DNA from 3 places in the Terracoccus luteus genome. Region 1 is predicted to be linked to each of the others. Evidence: riboswitches for the same ligand, from Rfam matches in the RefSeq annotation. Region 1 holds a riboswitch; each other region holds the start of a gene.
The links. A riboswitch is a leader RNA that binds a small molecule or an ion and turns the genes downstream of it on or off. The one in region 1 is predicted to bind S-adenosylmethionine.

Region 1 (6,201 bases):
GGCGCGTGCTCGAGACGCTGTGCCGCGAGCCCGGGCACCTCGTCTCGCAGCAGGACCTGCTGCGCTCGGTGTGGGGACCGTCGTACGGCCGGGAGTCGAACTACCTGCGGGTGTACGCCAACCAGCTGCGCCGCAAGCTCGAGCCGGACCCCGCGCACCCGCAGCACCTGCTCACGGAACCCGGTCTCGGCTACCGCTTCGTCCCCTGACGGACCCTGGGACACCCCGACCTCCACCGTCGAGCGGCCAGTTCCCGACACCACACGGGCGTCACGAACTGGCCTCTCGACGGTGGAGCGGGCGGGCGGGGGGTGGGTCAGAAGCGCTCGCGGTAGCCGCGGTCGCCGCGGTCGGTCAGACCCCAGGCGTCCTCGGACTCCTCGTCGTCGTCCTCGGTGACCGTCGGGGTCATGTCCCCGGGGGTCCAGCCCGCCGCCGCCCGCTCGCGTCGCTCACCGCGCTCGGCGACGACGGACGCGGTGCGGGTGGCCGGCCGACCGGCATCCTCGTCGTCCGACCCGTCGTCGTCGAGGTCCCCGAGGTCGCCGAGGAGGTCGACGTCGCCCAGGGCGTCGTCCGACGCGTCGACAGAGTCCTCACCCGGCACCTCGCGCGCCACCGCGGTGTCGGCCGCGTACGGGCCCTCGTCGAGCACCTCGACGTCGGGCGCGACCACCACCTCGTCGCCGCGCAGCAGGGCCAGGGTCTGCGGGAGGTCGTCGGGGCGCACGAGCACGTCGCGGGCCTTGCTGCCCTCGCTCGGACCGACGATGCCGCGCGACTCGAGCAGGTCCATGAGCCGGCCGGCCTTGGCGAAGCCGACGCGCAGCTTGCGCTGCAGCATCGACGTCGAGCCGAACTGCGTCGTGACGACGAGCTCGGTGGCCTGCAGCAGCACGTCGAGGTCGTCGCCGATGTCGTCGTCGATCTGCTTCTTCGGCGCCGCGACGGTGACGTCCTCGACGTAGTTCGGCTTGAGCTGCGTCGTCACGAACTTGACGACCTCGTGGATCTCGGACTCGTTGACCCACGCCCCCTGCACGCGCATCGTCTTGCTCGCCCCCATGGGCAGGAAGAGGGCGTCGCCCTGACCGATGAGCTTCTCGGCACCCGGCTGGTCGAGCACGACGCGCGAGTCGGCGAGCGAGCTCGTCGCGAAGGCCATGCGGCTGGGCACGTTGGCCTTGATGAGGCCGGTGACGACGTCGACCGACGGGCGCTGCGTGGCGAGCACGAGGTGGATGCCGGCGGCGCGGGCGAGCTGCGTGATGCGCACGACCGACTCCTCGACGTCGCGCGGGGCGACCATCATGAGGTCGGCGAGCTCGTCGACGACGACGAGCAGGTACGGGTAGGTCGTCAGCTGCCGCTCGGACCCGGGCAGCGGCTTGACCTTGCCGGCCCGGACCGCCTTGTTGAAGTCGTCGATGTGCTTGAACCCGAACGCGGCGAGGTCGTCGTAGCGCTGGTCCATCTCCTTGACGACCCACGCGAGCGCCTCGGCGGCCTTCTTGGGGCTGGTGATGATCGGCGTGATGAGGTGCGGGATGCCCTCGTACGCGGTCAGCTCGACGCGCTTGGGGTCGACGAGGATCATCCGGACCTCCTCGGGCGTGGCCCGCATGAGGATCGAGGTGATCATCGAGTTGACGAAGCTGCTCTTGCCCGAGCCGGTGGCGCCGGCGACGAGCAGGTGCGGCATCTTCGCGAGGTTGGCGATGACGTACGCGCCCTCGACGTCCTTGCCGACGCCCATGACCATCGGGTGCTCGTTGCTGCGCGCCGTGTGGCTGCGCAGCACGTCACCGAGGGCGACGTTCTCGCGGTCGAGGTTCGGGATCTCGATGCCGATGGCCGACTTTCCGGGGATCGGGCTGAGGATGCGCACGTCGGCCGACGCCACCGCGTAGGCGATGTTCTTCGACAGCGCCGTCACCCGCTCCACCTTGGTGCCGGCGCCGAGCTCGACCTCGTAGCGGGTGACCGTCGGCCCTCGCGTGAAGCCGGTGACGGCGGCGTCGATGTCGAACTGCTCGAAGACGTGGGTGAGCGACTCGACGACGCGGTCGTTGGTCTCGCTTCGCGTCTTGTGCGGCGCGCCGGGGGTGAGCATCGCCTGGTCGGGCAGCCGGTAGGTGATGTCGCCGCCCAGGCTGAGCTGCTCGACCCGCGCCGGCAGCTGCGTCGTGGGCGGGGGGACGAGCTCGGCCTTGGGGCCGATCGAGGCGGGGTCGACGGATGCCGGTCGGCCGGCCTTCGCACCCGCCGCGCCCGCCGCGCCCGTCCCGCCTGCGGAGCCCTCGCCGGCGCCGGGGGCGAGGACCCCCGGGGCGGTGGGTCGCTTCTGGCCGGGGCGCGGGCCGTTCGCCCTGCCGCAGGGCTGACCCGCGGGGCGTGCGGGCCCGTCGGCGGAGGCGGCACCGTCGTGCACGACCTCGGCCGCCTTGCGGAAGGCCTCGTCGCCGTCACGCTCGTCGAGCTCGACCGCTTTGCGCCCGCGGGGGCGGGCGGGACGGGAGCGACCGGCATCCTCGTCGTCGTCGTGGCCCTCGTGGTCGTCATGGAGGTCACGGCGCACGACGAGGTCGCGCAGCTGCGCGAAGCGGTACGGGATGAGGTTGACCGGGGTGGCCGTGACGACGAGCAGCCCGAAGAGGCCGAGCAGCACGAGCAGGGCCACCGCGCCGTAGCTGGAGACGGCGGCGGCCACCGGGCTCGAGGCGAGGAAGCCGATGATGCCGCCGGCGGCGCGCATGCCGTCGGCACCGTCGGGCGGGTTGGGGATGCCGTCGGCGAGGTGGGCCAGGCCGCACGCCGAGAACGTGAGGGCGAGCAGGCCGAGGCTGATGCGGCTCGTCGCGGCGTCGTCGTGCGGCACACGCAGCAGGCGCAGCCCGAGTACGAGCAGCACGAGGGGGACAGCGTAGGCGACCCGCCCGAAGGTGCCGGCGAAGACGGCGTGGACGACGTCGCCGAAGACCCCGGGCACCCCCCACCACTCACGGGCGGCGACGACGATCGACAGCGCGATGAGGGCGAAGCCGAGCCCGTCGCGGCGGTGCTCCGGCTCGAGGTCGGCGGCCGTCGTGCCGACCCGGCGCACCGCGCCACCGGCGAGGTGGGAGACGCCCATCCACGTGTTGCGCACGGCCCGCAGCGGCAGCGGCAGGCCGCCGTCGCGGGTCTTGCGGGTGGCTTTGGCCGGGGGCTTGCGAGCGGCCGGACGTCCCGAGCGGGCGGCGGGTCGCGAGCCGCTGCGGCCGGTCGACCGGGGCGCGGACGTGGAGCTGCCCCCCGAGGAGCGCGGAGCGGCGCGCGGGGTGGAGCGCGTGGAGCCGGACGGACGTGTCGCCATGGTCGGAACCGTACGGGAAACGCCCCGCCGAACCCACCCGCCACACAGGCAACACCGGTCCGCGTCCGGTCCGCATCCGGTCCGCATCCGGTGCGGCGCATCCCCGACCCCCGGGCTCGGCGGTCCTGTCCGCCCCTCGGGCGCCGCGTCTCAGATGACGACACGCCCTCGGGCGACGGTGGACAGGTTCGCGCGCGCCCGCCTACCCTCGACGCAGGTCATGAGTGCCAGTGACAAGCCCCGGCTCGCTGGTCGGCAACCCTCCTCCGCGGTGGGGTGCTCCGGGTGACGACCCGGCCGTCCCCTCACGCTCGCAGCACGAGCAGCAGGGCCGGCAAGCGCGGACCTGCACCCGGTGGGTCCCCTGGCCCCACAGGAGTACCCCGATGTCGGTCCTTCCCAGCACCACGAGCCGCTGCCAGCCGGCCCTGCCCGTCCTGCGGACCCGCGCCCTGCGCGTCGTCGCCTCCCCCGGCACCCTCCCCGAGACCGTCGGCTCGGCCCTGCAGGTGCCGACCCTCAGCGGTCCGCAGCCCTACGCCAACCTCGACCACGCGGCATCCACGCCGGCCCTGCGCACCGTCAAGGATGCCGTCGACCGAGCCCTGGAGACGTACGCCTCGGTGCACCGCGGGGCCGGGTACGCCTCGCGGGTGACGAGCGCGTGGTACGAGCAGGCCCGCGCCGAGGTGGCCCGGTTCGTCGGGGCACGCGAGGGCGACACCGTGCTCTTCACCCGCACGACGACCGACTCGTGGGCCCTGCTGAGCAAGGCGCTCCCCGGCCGCACGACGGTCTTCGTCTTCGGCTCCGAGCACCACTCGACCCTGCTGCCGTGGGGCCGCTCGCGCACCGTGCGCCTGCCCGTCCCGCAGTCGCCCGACGACGCTGCCGCACTGCTCGAGGAGGCGCTGGCCGACCACCCCGCCCGCCACCGCCTCGTCGTCGTCACCGGCGCCTCGAACGTCACGGGCGAGGTCTGGCCGGTCGCCCGCCTCGCCGAGCTCGCCCACCGGCACGGGGCCCGCATCGCCGTCGACGCCGCCCAGCTCTCGGCCCACCGCGAGATCGACCTCGCCGCCTGGGACGCCGACTACGTCGCCTTCTCCGGCCACAAGACCTATGCCCCCTTCGGCGCGGGCGTGCTCGTCGGACGTTCCGACTGGCTCGACGCCGGCACGCCCTACCTCTTCGGTGGCGGGGCCACGACCGCCGTCACCGAGGCGGGCACGGCCTGGGCGACCGGCCCCGCACGCCACGAGGGCGGCAGCCCCAACGTCATCGGCGCCGTCGCCATCGCCGCGGCGTGCGCGACGATCCGCACCCACCGCGAGGCGATCGAGGCCCACGAGGCCGAGCTGCTCGCGCGCCTGCGGGCCGGGCTCGAGGCGGTGCCCGGGCTCGAGCTGCTCTCGATCTTCGGCGACGACCACGACCGCGTCGGCGTGCTCGCCTTCACCCTCGAGGGCTGGGACTCCTCCCTCGTCTCGCAGGTGCTCTCGGTCGAGCACGGCATCGGCGTGCGCGACGGCAAGTTCTGCGCCCACCTGCTCGTCGACGAGCTGCTCGACGACCCGTGGCAGGAGCGCTCGACGACGGCGGTGCGGGTCAGCCTCGGTCTCGCCTCGACCGCCGAGGGCGTCGACCGGCTCGTGCGCGGCGTGACGCTGCTCGTCGAGCAGGGTCCGGCCGCGACGTGGGTGCGCGGCGAGCGCGGCTGGCAGATCGAGGGCGAGGACCCCCGCGACGCCGAGGTCGCCCGACCCTGGTGAGACCGTCGGGCTCGCGGCCGGAGCGGTCAGCGGCCCGCTTGGCCCGCCCGGTCGTCGGGGTGGCGGCGGGCCGCCCCTGCGGCGGTCAGCGCAGGGAGAAGCTCGCCCAGACGAGGGCGTGGTCGGTGCCGTGGACGACGGTGTGCCCGGCCGCGACGAGGACGAGCCCCCGGGTGAGCACGTGGTCGATCTGGACGTAGGCCGGCACGCGCTGGCCGAGGTACGGCCACGTGCGCACCCAGCCGAGCCCGGCCTCCCGCTCGGCGTCGAGCAGGCCCGAGGCGGCCTGCCGGAACCCGGGGTGGCCGAAGCCGGAGTTGAAGTCGCCGGCGAGGACCAGCGGCGCGTCCTCGCTCTGCCGCCGCGACCAGTCCGCGAGGGCGGTCAGGCCGGCCCGCCACTCCGGCGTGGACCGGGTGATGGGCGCGACGACGTGCACCGCCTTGAGCCGCACCGCCGTGCCGCCCACGTCGACGAGCACCTCGGGCTGGTGGCTCGGGGTCTGCTCGACCGACGGGTCGTCGCCCTCGGTCACCGTCGTGAGCGGGTAGCGGGAGTAGACGCGGGTGCCGGTGAAGGAGTCCTCCACCGGCTCGCCCACCTGGTACCGGAACCAGTCGGTCGCGCCCGAGGCCGCGAGCCGGTCGGCGGCCTCCGGGGTCAGCTCGGTGACGACGAGCACGTCGGCGCTGCGCAACCGGACGGCATCCATGAGCATGTCGCTGTCGGCCCCGCCGAAGCGCATGTTCTGCGCGACGACGGTCAGGTTCACCTTCGCCCCGGGCGAGGTGTGCGCGACGAACGTCGGCCCGGCGACGACGAGCGAGGCGGCGAGGGCCGCCCCGACCGGCAGCAGGGTCCACCAACGGCGCAGCAGGGCGGCGCCGACGAGCAGCAGCACGAGGCCGACGACCACGAACGGTCCGGCGGTCTGCGCCACGACGACGGGCGCCCACGTCGTGTCGACGAAGCGCGCCGCTCCGACGAGCACGAGGGCGAGCAGCACGAGCAGCACCGCGACGTCGCCGGCCCGCCGCCACCGCGGGTGGGCCCCGCGTCGCGCGTGCCTGTCCC
Region 2 (6,201 bases), 390 kb from region 1:
GCTCCCTCACGCGTCATGAGTGACTGCGTGTTCACCGAGAACCTGACAACGGAGGGACTCCAAGCCGTGAGGCGGTCGGGGGCGGGCGGCGGGCATCCGCGTCCAAAATAGCCCACGGGTGGTCGGGTCCACGATTCCTCGCCGGCCGACGACCGCGCCCCGAACCACCACCCGCACCACCACGCTCCGGTGTCAGGCGCCGGGCCCGAGGGTCAGGATCGGACGGTCAGAGTCGGACGGTGGACCGCTCGCGCACGAGGACGTCGCACGCCTCGACGAACCGGCGCGTGGCCGCGCCGGGGCTCGTATCGCCGAAGTAGTGCTCGATGACCTCGGCCGTCCCGGGATGCGGGCTGGTCATCTCCCGGTCGAGCACGGCGACGACGTCACCGCTCTCCGCCGCCGCGATGGACGGCACGACGGTCGACAGCGGGGTCGGCTCGACCTCCACGGACGGGTCGGCGGGCGTCGTCAGCACGAGCGGCTTGCCGGTCGAGACCCAGTCGAGGGCCACCGCGGAGACGTCGCTGATGCACGCGTCGAGGCGGCCGAGGTGCCAGCCGAACGCGGTGTCGACGTCGACGAGGTGACGGGCCTCCGGGTCGGCGCGGTTGGCCGCCTCGACCATCGCCGCGATGCGCTCGGAGTCGTGGCCGTAGGCGGGGTCGAAGACGCCCGAGCGCGGGTGGGGCCGGTAGACGACCCGGAACCGGCGGTCGGCCAGCAGTGCCTCCACGAGGCGCGGGCCGTGCGACGACACGGAGCCGTAGCGCATGCTCGGCCGGTCGCCCTCCCACGTGGGCGCGTAGAGCACGGTGGTGCGGCCGTCCATGGGCAGGTCGGGCGCCTCGTATGCGGTGTCGGTCTGCGGACGGCCGATGAGGACGGCCCTGGCCGCGACGTCGAAGTCGACCAGCGAGCCCTCGAGCCGCTCGACCGCGGCCCGCCCCGCGACGAAGACGCGGTCGTAGGCCTTGAGCTGGTTCGAGGCCATGTACGACTTGTCGCTCTCACCGTGCGACACGAAGACGTGGGCCGGTCGCGCGAACCGGATCATCTGGAAGTTGCGCAGGTTCTGGTTGACGTAGAGGACCAGACCGACGTCCTGACGCTCCATGAACGACTCGACGTCGCCGATCCGTGGGGCGTGCAGGACCGGCAGCGGACACTCGTCGAGGAGGATGTTCGTCGTGTCGGGCACACGCGACAGCACGACCACCGGGTGCACCTTCGACAGCGCGACCAGGGGGGCGTACCACTGGCGGATCTGGTAGGCGTTGACCGGGTCGTCGGAGAAGTAGACCGCACACCGGTAGTCCGTGGGGCTCCCGGGCGTCATGCCCGAGGCGTCGAGGCGCCCCGCGAGGCGCCGGGTCGCCTGACGTCGCCGGTACCCCTGCATGACGATGACGAGCACGGCCTTGAGGGAGTCGAGCACGGAGCCTTGCCTTCCGGGTCTGCGGGTCGAGGTCGTCAGCTGCCTGGCGGACTCAGCGGATGAGGCGGCGCGGACTCGTCAGGAACCCTACCCCCCACGCCCAGTGCATCGTGGCGAGCACGGCGGGGGTCAGCGCGCGGGTCCGGACCGGCTCGCCGCCGCTGATGGCGAGGCCGCCGACCGTCACCCCGACGACGTAGCCGGCCGGCACGACCCAGGCCGGAGCCCAGAGGACACCGGCGACGAGACCGGCCGCGGTCAGCACCACCATGGTCGGCGGGGCGAGGTAGCGCGCGTTGATGGTGCCCTCGTGGTGGGCGGCGACGACGCGGCGCCAGCGGCCGTAGTGGAAGTACTGACGGGCCAGCGTCCGGAACGACCCACGAGGGCGGTAGGTGACGCGCAGGTCGGGTGTGAACCACACCGTCCCGCCGGTCTGGCGGATGCGGTGGTTCATCTCCCAGTCCTGGGCCCGGGCGAAGTGCGGGTCGTAGCCGCCCACGCGCTCGAGCGCCTCGCGGCGGAACACCCCGAGGTAGACGGTGTCGGACTCCCCCGCCGAGCCGCCGGTGTGGAAGCGCGACGCGCCCACCCCGAGCGGGCTGCGCATCGCGGCGGCCACGGCACGCTCGAAGTCGGTGCTCCCCTGCGCGTCCATGATCCCGCCGACGTTGTCGGCCCCGACCCGAACGAGCTCGGCGACGGCGGTCGAGACGTAGTCCGTGGGGATCTCGGCGTGGCCGTCGACGCGGACGACGACCTCACCCGTCGCGGCGCCGATGGCGGCGTTGAGGCCGTCGGGCGTGCGCCCCGAGGGGTTGCGCACGAGGCGCACCCGGGGGTCGGCCGCGGCGACCCGTTCGGCCACCTCGTCGGTGCGGTCACGAGAGGGCCCGAGGGCGAGCACGACCTCGAGCTCGCCGCGGTAGTCCTGCGCGAGCACCATGTCCACGGCGTCGGCGAGGTGCCGCTCCTCGTTGAGCAGCGGCATGATGACGCTGACCGGGGGGAACGACTGCACGCGGGGTCCTTGTCGGAAGGGGAGCCGTGGCACGGCTGGGGCGGGACGGCGGTCAGCCTACTGCCCCACCCGAGTCCGTCGGTCGAGGCCGGATGCCGTGGCGCGGGGTCAGCGACCGAGCAGCTGGCGCGCCATGACGATGCGCTGCACCTGGTTGGTGCCCTCGTAGATCTGGGTGATCTTCGCGTCGCGCATCATCCGCTCGAGGGGGAAGTCGCGGGTGTAGCCCGCCCCACCGAGCAGCTGCACGGCATCCGTCGTGATCTTCATGGCCACGTCGGAGGCGAAGCACTTGGCGGCGGCACCGAAGAAGGCGAGGTCCTTGTCGCCGCGCTCGCTCTTGGCGGCGGCGACGTAGACCATCTGACGGGCGGCCTCGAGCTCCATCGCCATGTCGGCGAGCATGAACTGCACGCCCTGGAACTCGCTGACGGCCTTGCCGAACTGGCGGCGGTCCTTGACGTAGGCGACGGCCTGGTCGAGGGCGCCCTGCGCGATGCCGACGGCCTGCGCGCCGATCGTGACGCGGGTGTGGTCGAGGGTGCGCAGCGCGAGCTTGAGCCCGCCGCCGACCTCGCCGACGACCCGGTCACCCGGCAGCCGCACGTTCTCGAAGTGCAGCTCACGGGTCGGGCTGCCCTTGATGCCGAGCTTGCGCTCCTTCTCGCCGAAGGTGAAGCCCTCGTCGGACTTCTCGACGACGAACGCCGTGACGTTGCCGCCCCGCGGGCCGTCGGGGTCGGTGACGGCGAGCACCGTGTAGTACTCGGACACGCCGGCGTTGGTGATCCACGACTTCTGCCCGGTGAGCACCCAGTCGTCGCCGTCGCGCCGGGCCCGGCTGCGCATGGCGGCCGTGTCGCTGCCGGCCTCCCGCTCGCTGAGTCCGTACGAGAACGCCGCCTCGCCTCGGCCCAGCGGCGTGAGGTAGCGCGCCTTGACCTCCTCGCTGCCGGCGAGCACGAGCGGCAGCGACCCCAGCTTGTTGACGGCCGGGATGAGCGAGCTGCTCGCGCACACCCGGGCGACCTCCTCGATGACGATGCACGTCGCGAGGGCGTCGGCCCCGACCCCGTCGTACTCCTCGGGGACGTGGGGGGCGAAGAAGTCGGAGGCGACGAGGGCGTCGTGCGCCTCCTGCGGGTAGCGCGCGTCCTCGTCGACCGCCGCGGCGTAGGGCGCGATCTTGTCCTCGGAGACGGCACGGACGGCCTCGCGCAGGGCCTCGTGGTCCTCAGAGACGCGGAACAGGTCGAAGTCGGCGTTGGTGCTCACGACGGTGATCGTACTCGCAGGTAGCACTTCGTAGGACGTCCTTGTAACCACCGTCACGCACCCCACCGCCACCCCACCGACTCCTCCAGCCCCCGGCCCCCGCTCCCACCCCCGCTCCCACCCCTGTCGCACGACGACCCCGTCCCAGGATGAGGACGCGCCGCTGACCGCCGCCACGCCCCGGGCGTAGGGTGCCGACAGGTCATGAGCGCCAGCGACAAGCCCCGGCTCGCTGGCCGGCAACCCTCCAACCGCGGTGGGGTGCCCCGGGTGAGGACCTGGCCCCACGGCATCCGCCGACACCGTCCGGACACCTGTCCGCGGCGACGTCGCCCGGACGGCGCGGGGCAAGCGCGGAGCGACCGCTCCCGCACCGACCCGTCGGTGCGCCCACCCGTGGACCCACGGCCGGTGCGTCGACGCCGACCGAGACGAGGCCCCCATGAGCGACACCCCCACGTGGTCCTTCGAGACCCAGCAGATCCACGCCGGCCAGAGCGCCGACGGCGTCACCGGCGCCCGCGCGCTGCCGATCTACCAGACGACGAGCTACGTCTTCACGAGCACCGAGCAGGCGGCGAACCTGTTCGGGCTCAAGGAGTTCGGCAACATCTACACCCGCCTGATGAACCCGACCACCGACGTCGTCGAGCAGCGCATCGCCGCCCTCGAGGGCGGGGTCGGCGCCCTCCTCGTCGCCTCCGGCCAGGCGGCCGAGACGCTCGCCATCCTCAACATCGCCGAGGCCGGCGACCACGTCGTCGCCTCGCCCTCGCTCTACGGCGGCACGTACAACCTGCTCAAGAACACGCTGCCGCGCTACGGCATCGAGGTGACCTTCGTCGCCGACCCCACCTCGATCGACTCCTGGCGCGAGGCCGTGCGCCCGAACACGAAGCTCTTCTACGGCGAGACGATCGCCAACCCGAAGAGCGAGGTGCTCGACATCGAGGCCGTCGCCGCCCTCGCCCACGAGAGCGGGGTGCCGCTCGTCGTCGACAACACGGTGGCCACCCCGTTCGTCATCCGCCCCATCGAGTGGGGCGCCGACGTCGTCGTGCACTCCGCGACGAAGTACCTCGGCGGCCACGGCACCTCGATCGCCGGCGTCATCGTCGACGCGGGCACCTTCGACTTCGCCGCCGACCCCGAGCGCTTCCCGCAGTACAACACCCCCGACGACAGCTACCACGGCCTGGTCTACGCCCGCGACCTCGGCGTCGGCAGCCCCCTCGGGGCCAACCTCGCCTTCATCCTCAAGGCCCGGGTGCAGCTGCTGCGCGACCTCGGCCCGGCCGCCTCGCCGTTCAACGCCTTCCTCATCGCGCAGGGCCTCGAGACGCTGTCGCTGCGCATCGAGCGCCACCTCGAGAACGCCCACCGCGTCGCCGCCTTCCTCGAGGGACACGAGCAGGTCGAGCGGGTCGTCTGGGCCTCGCTGCCGAGCAGCCCGTCGCACGCCCTGGCGCAGAGGTACGCGCCGCGCGGCGCCGGCGCGGTGCTCTCGTTCGAGATCGTCGGCGGGCTCGAGGCGGGCCGGCGCTTCGTCGAGGGCCTGACGCTGCACAGCCACGTCGCCAATATCGGCGACGTCCGCTCCCTCGTCATCCACCCCGCCTCGACGACGCACTCGCAGGGTCCGGATGCCGACCGGCTGGCCGCCGGGGTGACGCCCGGCCTCGTGCGCCTGTCCGTCGGCATCGAGCACGTCGACGACATCGTCGCCGACCTCGAGCAGGGCTTCGCGGCCGCCAAGGCCTGACCGAGACGTCGTCGTCGTCGTCGCGGCGGTGGCAAGGTGGCGGCATGACCGTGCGCTACCCCGCCCCGCTGCGACCCGGCGACGCGATCGGGGTCACCGCCCCGAGCGCCGGCGTCCCCGACCGCCTCGGGGCGCGCCTCGACGTCGCGCTGCAGTGGTTGCGCGACAGAGGTTTTCGCGTCGAGGTCGGCGACTGCCTGCGTGGCGGGGGCGTCGTCAGCGCACCCCGTGAGCAGCGGGCGGCCGAGCTGAACCGGATGCTGCTCGACCCGCGGGTGCGTGCCGTCGTGCCGCCGTGGGGCGGCGAGACCGGCATCGACCTGCTCGAGCTCATCGCGTGGGAGGCGGTGGCGGCCGCCGAGCCGACGTGGTGCGTCGGCTTCTCCGACACCTCCACGTGGCTGACGCCGCTCACCCTGCTCACCGGGGTCGCGACGCTGCACGGGCAGAACCTCATGGACACCCCCTACGCCACGCCCGACGGCATCCGGCACTGGGTCGACGTCGCGAGCGCCCCACGGGGGTCCGAGGTGGAGCAGCGCTCCCCCGGCCGTTTCCGCGCCGAGGGGTGGGACGACTACGAGCGCGACCCCGCCGTGTCGACGTTCACCCTCGACGCCCCCGGCACGTGGACGCGGCTGGACCCCGGCCACGAGGGCGAGCCCGCGCGGCTCACGGGGCGGCTGCTGCCCGGGTGCGTCGAGA
Region 3 (6,201 bases), 530 kb from region 1:
TCGGCGAAGGCGGTGAACGCCTCGACGTAAGGCGCGGTCCAGGCGTAGCCCGTGTCACCGCGCGACACGGCATCCGACACGGCGGTGACGACGGCCGGGCACGGGCGCACGTCCATCTCGGCGATGAACAGCGGCAGGACGTCAGGCCCGAAGGCGCGCCACTTGACGCTCGTGCGGCTGCTCCGCAGCTCGTCGGTGGGCACCCCGAGGATCGCGTCGGCCATGGCCCGAGCCTAGGGACCGGGTACGACGGCCGGGCAGGCGGTGACGGCGGCGGCCGCGGGACCGGGGGGTTCCGTGGTCACGACCGGACCCGCCGAGGGGGGCCACCACCGCATACGGTGGCCCCGAGGCAGGCGGCCGCACGGCCGCGCCACCAGCCCTGGGAGGACGTTGTGGGGATCTTCGGGATCGACAAGGACGAGGCGCAGAGGAAGGCCGACGAGACGGCGGCGGCGCTGCGCGAGAACGACACCAGCGCGCTCGCCCGGGCGCGCCAGCCCCAGGAGGGCGGGCTCGCCGGCACCGCGACGCGTCTCGTCGAGCGCCTGCTCGACATCGGCATCGACGGCCGTGGACCCTTCGACTCCGCGCACGAGGTGGCGACCAAGGCCTTCGAACAGACCCACGGCGACGTCGAGAAGGCGATCGACGTCGTGCGGCGCAGCCACCGCCAGCTCGGCGGGGCGGGCGGCTTCGTCACCGGCCTCGGCGGGTTCTTCCTGCTGCCGGTCTCCCTGCCCGCCAACGTGCTCGGCTTCTACCTGCTCGGCACCCGCATGACGGCGGCGACGGCCAAGCTGCGCGGCTACGACATCGACCAGCCCGAGATCCGCTCGGCGGTGCTGCTGACCCTCGCCGGGGCCGACAGCGACGACCTGCTCAAGAAGGCCGGCCTCACCGCGGCCGGCGGCAAGATGACCTCGCTCGCCACGAGCCGGCTGCCCGCGCCCGCTCTCATGGTGCTCAACAAGGCGGTGGGCTTCCGCCTGCTCGCGCGCGTCGGCGCCGGCACCTTCGCGAAGCTCGGTCGGGCCGTGCCCGTCGTCGGCGGCGTCGCCGGTGGCGTCGTCGACGCGTACATGCTCGGCGGCATCGCCAAGCAGGCCGTGAAGGAGTTCCCCCCGGTCGCGACGTACGGCGGGGCGGGCTCCTGAGCCGTCGACGGCGCGCCGGCGCAACCTCCCGCCTCAAGACGACGGCCGCCGTGCTGGCGGTCGTCCGGGCGGCGAGCCGACCCGGCGGGCCGGCGCTGGGGGAGCGGGCCCTGGCCGTCCCCCGCCTCGTGCGGGCGACGCTCGACGGCTCGTACGCGGGCACGACGCTCGGCCGGCTCGGCCTCGTCGCCGCCGCGGCCGCGTACGTCGCCTCCCCGGTCGACCTCCTGCCCGAGTCGGTGCTGCCGGTCGTCGGCCTCGCCGACGACGCGGTGGTGCTGACCTGGGCCGCGCGGGCGTTCGTCGACGAGACCGACCGCTTCCTCGCGTGGGAGGCGGGACAGGGCCACCGGCCGCCGCCCCCCTCGGGGCGGCCGGGTGCGCCCGCAGGGCGGTTCGGGCGTGCGGACGGCGGGAGGTGGCCGTCGTCGGATGCCGGTGACGCTCCCGGGGCCCAGTGGCGCGGACCGGGCGGTCTGCGCGTGCCGGGCGGGCCGCGCGTCGTGAAGGCGGCCGGCGGCGCCGCGCTCGAGGCCGTGCGCCGCCGCCTGGAGCGCTGACCGGGGCGTCCTGCGTCGTCCACACCTCCCTCTGCGGGGGAGCGGTCGGTCGGCGTCGTCCACAGGCGCGCGAACGGGCCGACCTGAGGCGGATGCCGGGCGCCACCGTGGGCGCATGTCCACCGTCTCCGTGTCCGGGCCGGCCCAGCTGCTGGCGGTCATCCCCTACCACCTCGGCTTCCAGCCGCTGCGCAGCGTCGTCGTCGTCGCCCTGCGCGGAACCCAGGTCGACCTCGTCGCGCGGGTCGACATCCCCGCCCCGGGCGCCCGCGAGGCGGTCGTCTCGCACCTCATGGGTCCGGTGCGGCGCGAGTCGCCGACGACCATCGCGCTCATCGGCTACGAGTCGGACGTCGGCGAGTCGATGGGCCTGCTCGACGCCTTCGCCGTCGCCGTGAGCCGGGCGGGCCTGCACCGGTTGGGCACGTTCGTCGTGCGCGGCGACCGGTGGTTCGGGGTGGGGTGCGACTGCTGCCCGGCGGAGGGCAGGCCGATGCTGCGCGACGCCGACGTGCCCGCCATCGCCACGTACGTCGGCACGGGGCACGCCGTCCTCTCCGGGCGGGAGGCGCTCGGCACGGCGCTGACGCCCCTGGCCCCCGGCGACCCCGGTCACGACGCGGTCGCCCTCGCCGTCGACGACTGGCGAGGCCGGTGGGAGAACGCCACACAGCTCGCTCGTCGCGGGGCGCCGGCGCCCACGTGGCTCGGTGGGCCTGATGCCTCGGCGGTGCCCCGCGACGACGGGGTCGCGCGCCGGGTCGCACCCAGCGCCTGGAGGGGGTGGCCGACCGGTGGGTCGTTGCGGGCCGAGTTCGAGGCGCTGCTCGCTGACGGTGCCGGTGACGGGGCCGGCGGGTGGCCACCCTTCGTGCCCCTCGGAGACGACGAGCTGGCCGGCCTCACCGAGGACGAGGCGGACGCCCTGAGAGGTCATGCCTTCGACGCCTGGCTCGACGAGGTGGTCGAGGTGGAGCCCTTCGGTGGGCCGGGGTCCGAGGGGGAGCACGGGGACGATGTGAGCGGCTGGCTCCTCGGGTGGTCCGGCGGCCCGGCCCCCGTTGTGGCGCCGGCGTCGGCGACGCCGGCGACGTCCGACGGGGGAGACCCGACCGCGCGCCACCACCTCCTCGACCAGTCGCTGCGCGCGTGGGGCGCCGTGCTGAGGGGCGAGCTCGACGAGCCGGTGCTCGAGACCTCCCTGCCCGCGATCGTCGGCCCGTTGCGCGACGCGACCATCCGCGACGCCCTCATCGTCGCGACCTGCCCCGGCGGCCCCATGACCCGCGACTGCGTCGACGAGCGGCTGCTCGAGCACGTCGAGTTCCACCTGCCTCCGGCTGTCCGACGGGACGCCGGAGGTCTCGGTCGAGGTGGTGAGCCGGGTGGGCCGGGGCTGCCCGGCGGTCTGGACGGGCTCGAGGGGCAGCGGTCGCCCGTCGTCCCGCACGCCATGCTCGCCCGGCTCGAGGCCGTGGTGCGAGCGACGCCGGAGGCCCACGTCGCGCCCCTCCTCTCGGTGTACGCGTCGTTGGCCTGGTGGTCGGGTGACGGCGCGCGGGCGGCCGTCGCGGTGGAGCACGCCCTGCGCGTCGAGCCCGACCACTACCTCTGCACCCTCCTCGCTCAGGCCCTCGAGTTCGGGCTGCGACCGCAGGCGCGCTCGGCCTGAGACCGGCCGCGTTGGCGGTCCCGGTCGGCCTCGCGTCCGGCCCCGCGCGCGGTCCACCCCGTGGACCGACCCGTCGTGCCGGGTCGCCGCCTCCCGTACGATCGATACAGGTCATGAGTGTCAGCGACAAGCCCCGGCTCGCTGGCCGGCAACCCTCCTTCGCGGTGGGGTGCCCCGGGTGAGGACCGGGCCACGCCCGACCGGCGTGCGCAAGCGCGAGCGTGAAGGAGCACCCTCCATGACCGTCACCCATCGACGGCGACCCGCCGGGCGGCATCCCGTCCCGCCCCGGCGACGGGCCGAGGCCACCGCGGCGGTGGACGGCCCACCGGAGCCCGCCTCGACCACCCCCTCGACCGTGGCCGCGGGCGCCGCGTGGCGCGAGGGAGACCCCGTCGGTCACCGCACCTTCGTCGACATCGGTGACCTCCAGCTCGAGTCCGGCCACGTCCTGCCCGGGGTACGCATCGCCGTCGAGACGTGGGGCACCCTCGCCCCGAGCCGCGACAACGTCGTGCTCGTCGAGCACGCGCTCACCGGGGACAGCCACGTCGTCGGTGACGCGGGGGACGGTCACCCGTCGCCCGGCTGGTGGGACGACCTCGTCGGCGCCGACGCCCCCGTCGACCCCGACCGCTGGTTCGTCGTCGCCACCAACGTGCTGGGCGGGTGCCAGGGCTCGACCGGGCCCTCGAGCACCGCCCCCGACGGGCGCCCGTGGGGCAGCCGCTTCCCGTACGTCACCGTCCGCGACCAGGTGGCGGCCGAGGCAGCCGCCCTCGCCCGGCTCGGTGTCGAACGCCTCGCCGCCGTCGTCGGCGGCTCGATGGGCGGCATGCGCGCCGTGGAGTGGGCGGTCGGGCGGCCGGAACAGGTCCAGCGGTGCATCGTGCTGGCCAGCACCGCGCACACGACCGCCGACCAGATCGCGTGGTGTCAGCCGCAGCTGCTCGCGATCCGCTCCGACCCCGACTTCAGCGGCGGCGACTACTACGAGACGGGGCGGGCCCCCGAGACCGGGCTCGGCCTCGCCCGTCGCATCGCGCACGTCACCTACCGCACCGAGAGCGAGCTGAGCGACCGCTTCGGGCGGGCCGCGCAGACGGGGGAGCAGCCCCTCGACGCCGGGCCCGACCGCGGCCGGTTCGCCGTCGAGAGCTACCTCGACCACCACGCCGGCAAGCTCGCCGGCCGCTTCGACGCCAACTCCTACGTCGTGCTCACCGAGGCGATGAACAGCCACGACGTCGGCCGCGGCCGGGGCGGTGTCGAGGCGGCGCTGGCCCGTGTGACCGCTGACTGCACGGTCGTGTCCGTCGACACCGACCGGCTCTATCCGCCGCGACTGTCCGACGAGATGCACGCCCACCTGCCCCGCTCGACCCGGGCGCACATCCGCTCCGAGTTCGGCCACGACGGCTTCCTCATCGAGCAGGAGCAGGTCGGGCGCATCATCCGCGACGCGCTGGCCCGGTGACACACCGGCCTGGTGACGCGCTGGTGCGCCGACGCGACCGGGCGCGGCAGCGCTGACGGGGCGGACCCGGGCGAATCCGGGCGGTGGCCCGACCTGGTCGACCCCGGCCCGGCGCGGCGTCACGCCGCCTCGCCCGGCCACCCGCCTTTTCGGGTACGGTCCGACCTGTCAGGCACGATGTCAGCGTCGCGAGGAGGACCGGAACAGTGGCCATTGTCGTGGGTTACGTCGCCACCCGAGAAGGCCGGGCCGCCCTCAAGCGGGCCGCCGAGGAGTGCCTGTTGCGCAACGCGAAGCTGATCGTCATCAGCTCGCACCGCGGCGGCAGCAAGGACTTCGACGCCGATGAGGCCTCCCAGTTCGAGGCCGAGCTCGCCCGGGTCGCCCGCCAGCTCCAGGACGAGGGGCTCGAGCACGAGGTCCGGACGCTCGTGCGCGGCAACGACCCCGCCGAGGACCTCATCAGCGTCGCCGAGGCCGAGAACGCCGACTTCATCGTCATCGGCCTGCGCCGACGCAGCCCCGTCGGCAAGCTGATCCTCGGCTCGAACGCCCAGCGGATCCTGCTCGACGCGAGCTGCCCCGTTCTCGCCGTCAAGGCGGAGTGAGGGCCGCGCGCCCAGTGGTGCACGTCCCGGGTGCCGGGGCCGACCGCAGGGTGCCGCGTGCGGGAGAGGGTGCCTCGGGACACGCGCGGGACGAGCAGAAGTCCCGTTCCGTTTCTCGTCAGGGCCTAGCACGTTTTATAATGGCTGTGAACCGGATCGCACCAGGCAGAACGCGAGATCGACTCGAGCGGGGCGGCACCGTCCGAGCACCGCAGAGCGACTCCACCAGGCCACGCTTCTTCCGGAGCGAAACCCTCCAACTCTCTCGGTGATGCGTCGTGTCCGGTGACGGGCGCGCCCTCATGCGAGTCTCGCGACGAAAGGCGTTCGAAGTTCGTGTCGACGCAAGCACTTCCCGGATCGTCCGCGATCCTTCCCAAGGCCTTCCAGCACCCCGCGATGCAGCACCTCTTCGCCAAGGGCAGCGCCACCGGCAGCGTCACCGGTTCGGAGATCCAGCAGGCGCAGATCGACGCCGACCTCGGCCTGAAGGCGATGAAGCGAGTCCTCACGACGTTCGAGGACCACGGCATCGAGGTGGTCGTCGAGTCTCCTCGCACGACCAGCAAGACCACCCGCACCGGTAGTAAGGGAGCCACCGTGTCTGCCGCACGCACCAGCACCGCCGCGAGCAAGTCCGCCGCCCGGTCGTCGACGACGACGACCTCGACGACCGACGCGGGCTCTGCCGCGGCCGACGGCGACGGCACGAGCGCGGCCCGCACCG

Region 2: it holds a riboswitch for S-adenosylmethionine, as region 1 does, so the genes downstream of both, DFJ68_RS03460 (bifunctional o-acetylhomoserine/o-acetylserine sulfhydrylase) here and DFJ68_RS05205 (aminotransferase class V-fold PLP-dependent enzyme) in region 1, are expected to answer to the same signal.
Region 3: it holds a riboswitch for S-adenosylmethionine, as region 1 does, so the genes downstream of both, metX (homoserine O-acetyltransferase MetX) here and DFJ68_RS05205 (aminotransferase class V-fold PLP-dependent enzyme) in region 1, are expected to answer to the same signal.

The regions. Positions count from the first base shown of each region.
Region 1 covers NZ_RBXT01000001.1:1,130,387-1,136,587, reverse strand. The annotation lists gene DFJ68_RS05215 (response regulator transcription factor) at 1-209, shown strand, start outside; gene DFJ68_RS05210 (DNA translocase FtsK) at 317-3,355, opposite strand; SAM riboswitch class IV at 3,572-3,702, shown strand; gene DFJ68_RS05205 (aminotransferase class V-fold PLP-dependent enzyme) at 3,742-5,127, shown strand; gene DFJ68_RS05200 (endonuclease/exonuclease/phosphatase family protein) at 5,213-6,201, opposite strand, start outside.
Region 2 covers NZ_RBXT01000001.1:736,607-742,807, reverse strand. The annotation lists gene DFJ68_RS03475 (CDP-glycerol--glycerophosphate glycerophosphotransferase) at 227-1,438, opposite strand; gene DFJ68_RS03470 (glycosyltransferase family 2 protein) at 1,491-2,459, opposite strand; gene DFJ68_RS03465 (acyl-CoA dehydrogenase family protein) at 2,568-3,734, opposite strand; SAM riboswitch class IV at 3,935-4,036, shown strand; partial or broken gene DFJ68_RS03460 (bifunctional o-acetylhomoserine/o-acetylserine sulfhydrylase) at 4,168-5,496, shown strand; gene DFJ68_RS03455 (LD-carboxypeptidase) at 5,541-6,201, shown strand, end outside.
Region 3 covers NZ_RBXT01000001.1:604,206-610,406, forward strand. The annotation lists gene DFJ68_RS02875 (MalY/PatB family protein) at 1-224, opposite strand, end outside; gene DFJ68_RS02880 (EcsC family protein) at 396-1,157, shown strand; gene DFJ68_RS02885 (YkvA family protein) at 1,208-1,717, shown strand; gene DFJ68_RS02890 (DUF4192 family protein) at 1,833-3,389, shown strand; SAM riboswitch class IV at 3,499-3,611, shown strand; gene metX (homoserine O-acetyltransferase MetX) at 3,628-4,866, shown strand; gene DFJ68_RS02900 (universal stress protein) at 5,073-5,474, shown strand; gene DFJ68_RS02905 (RNA polymerase sigma factor) at 5,874-6,201, shown strand, end outside.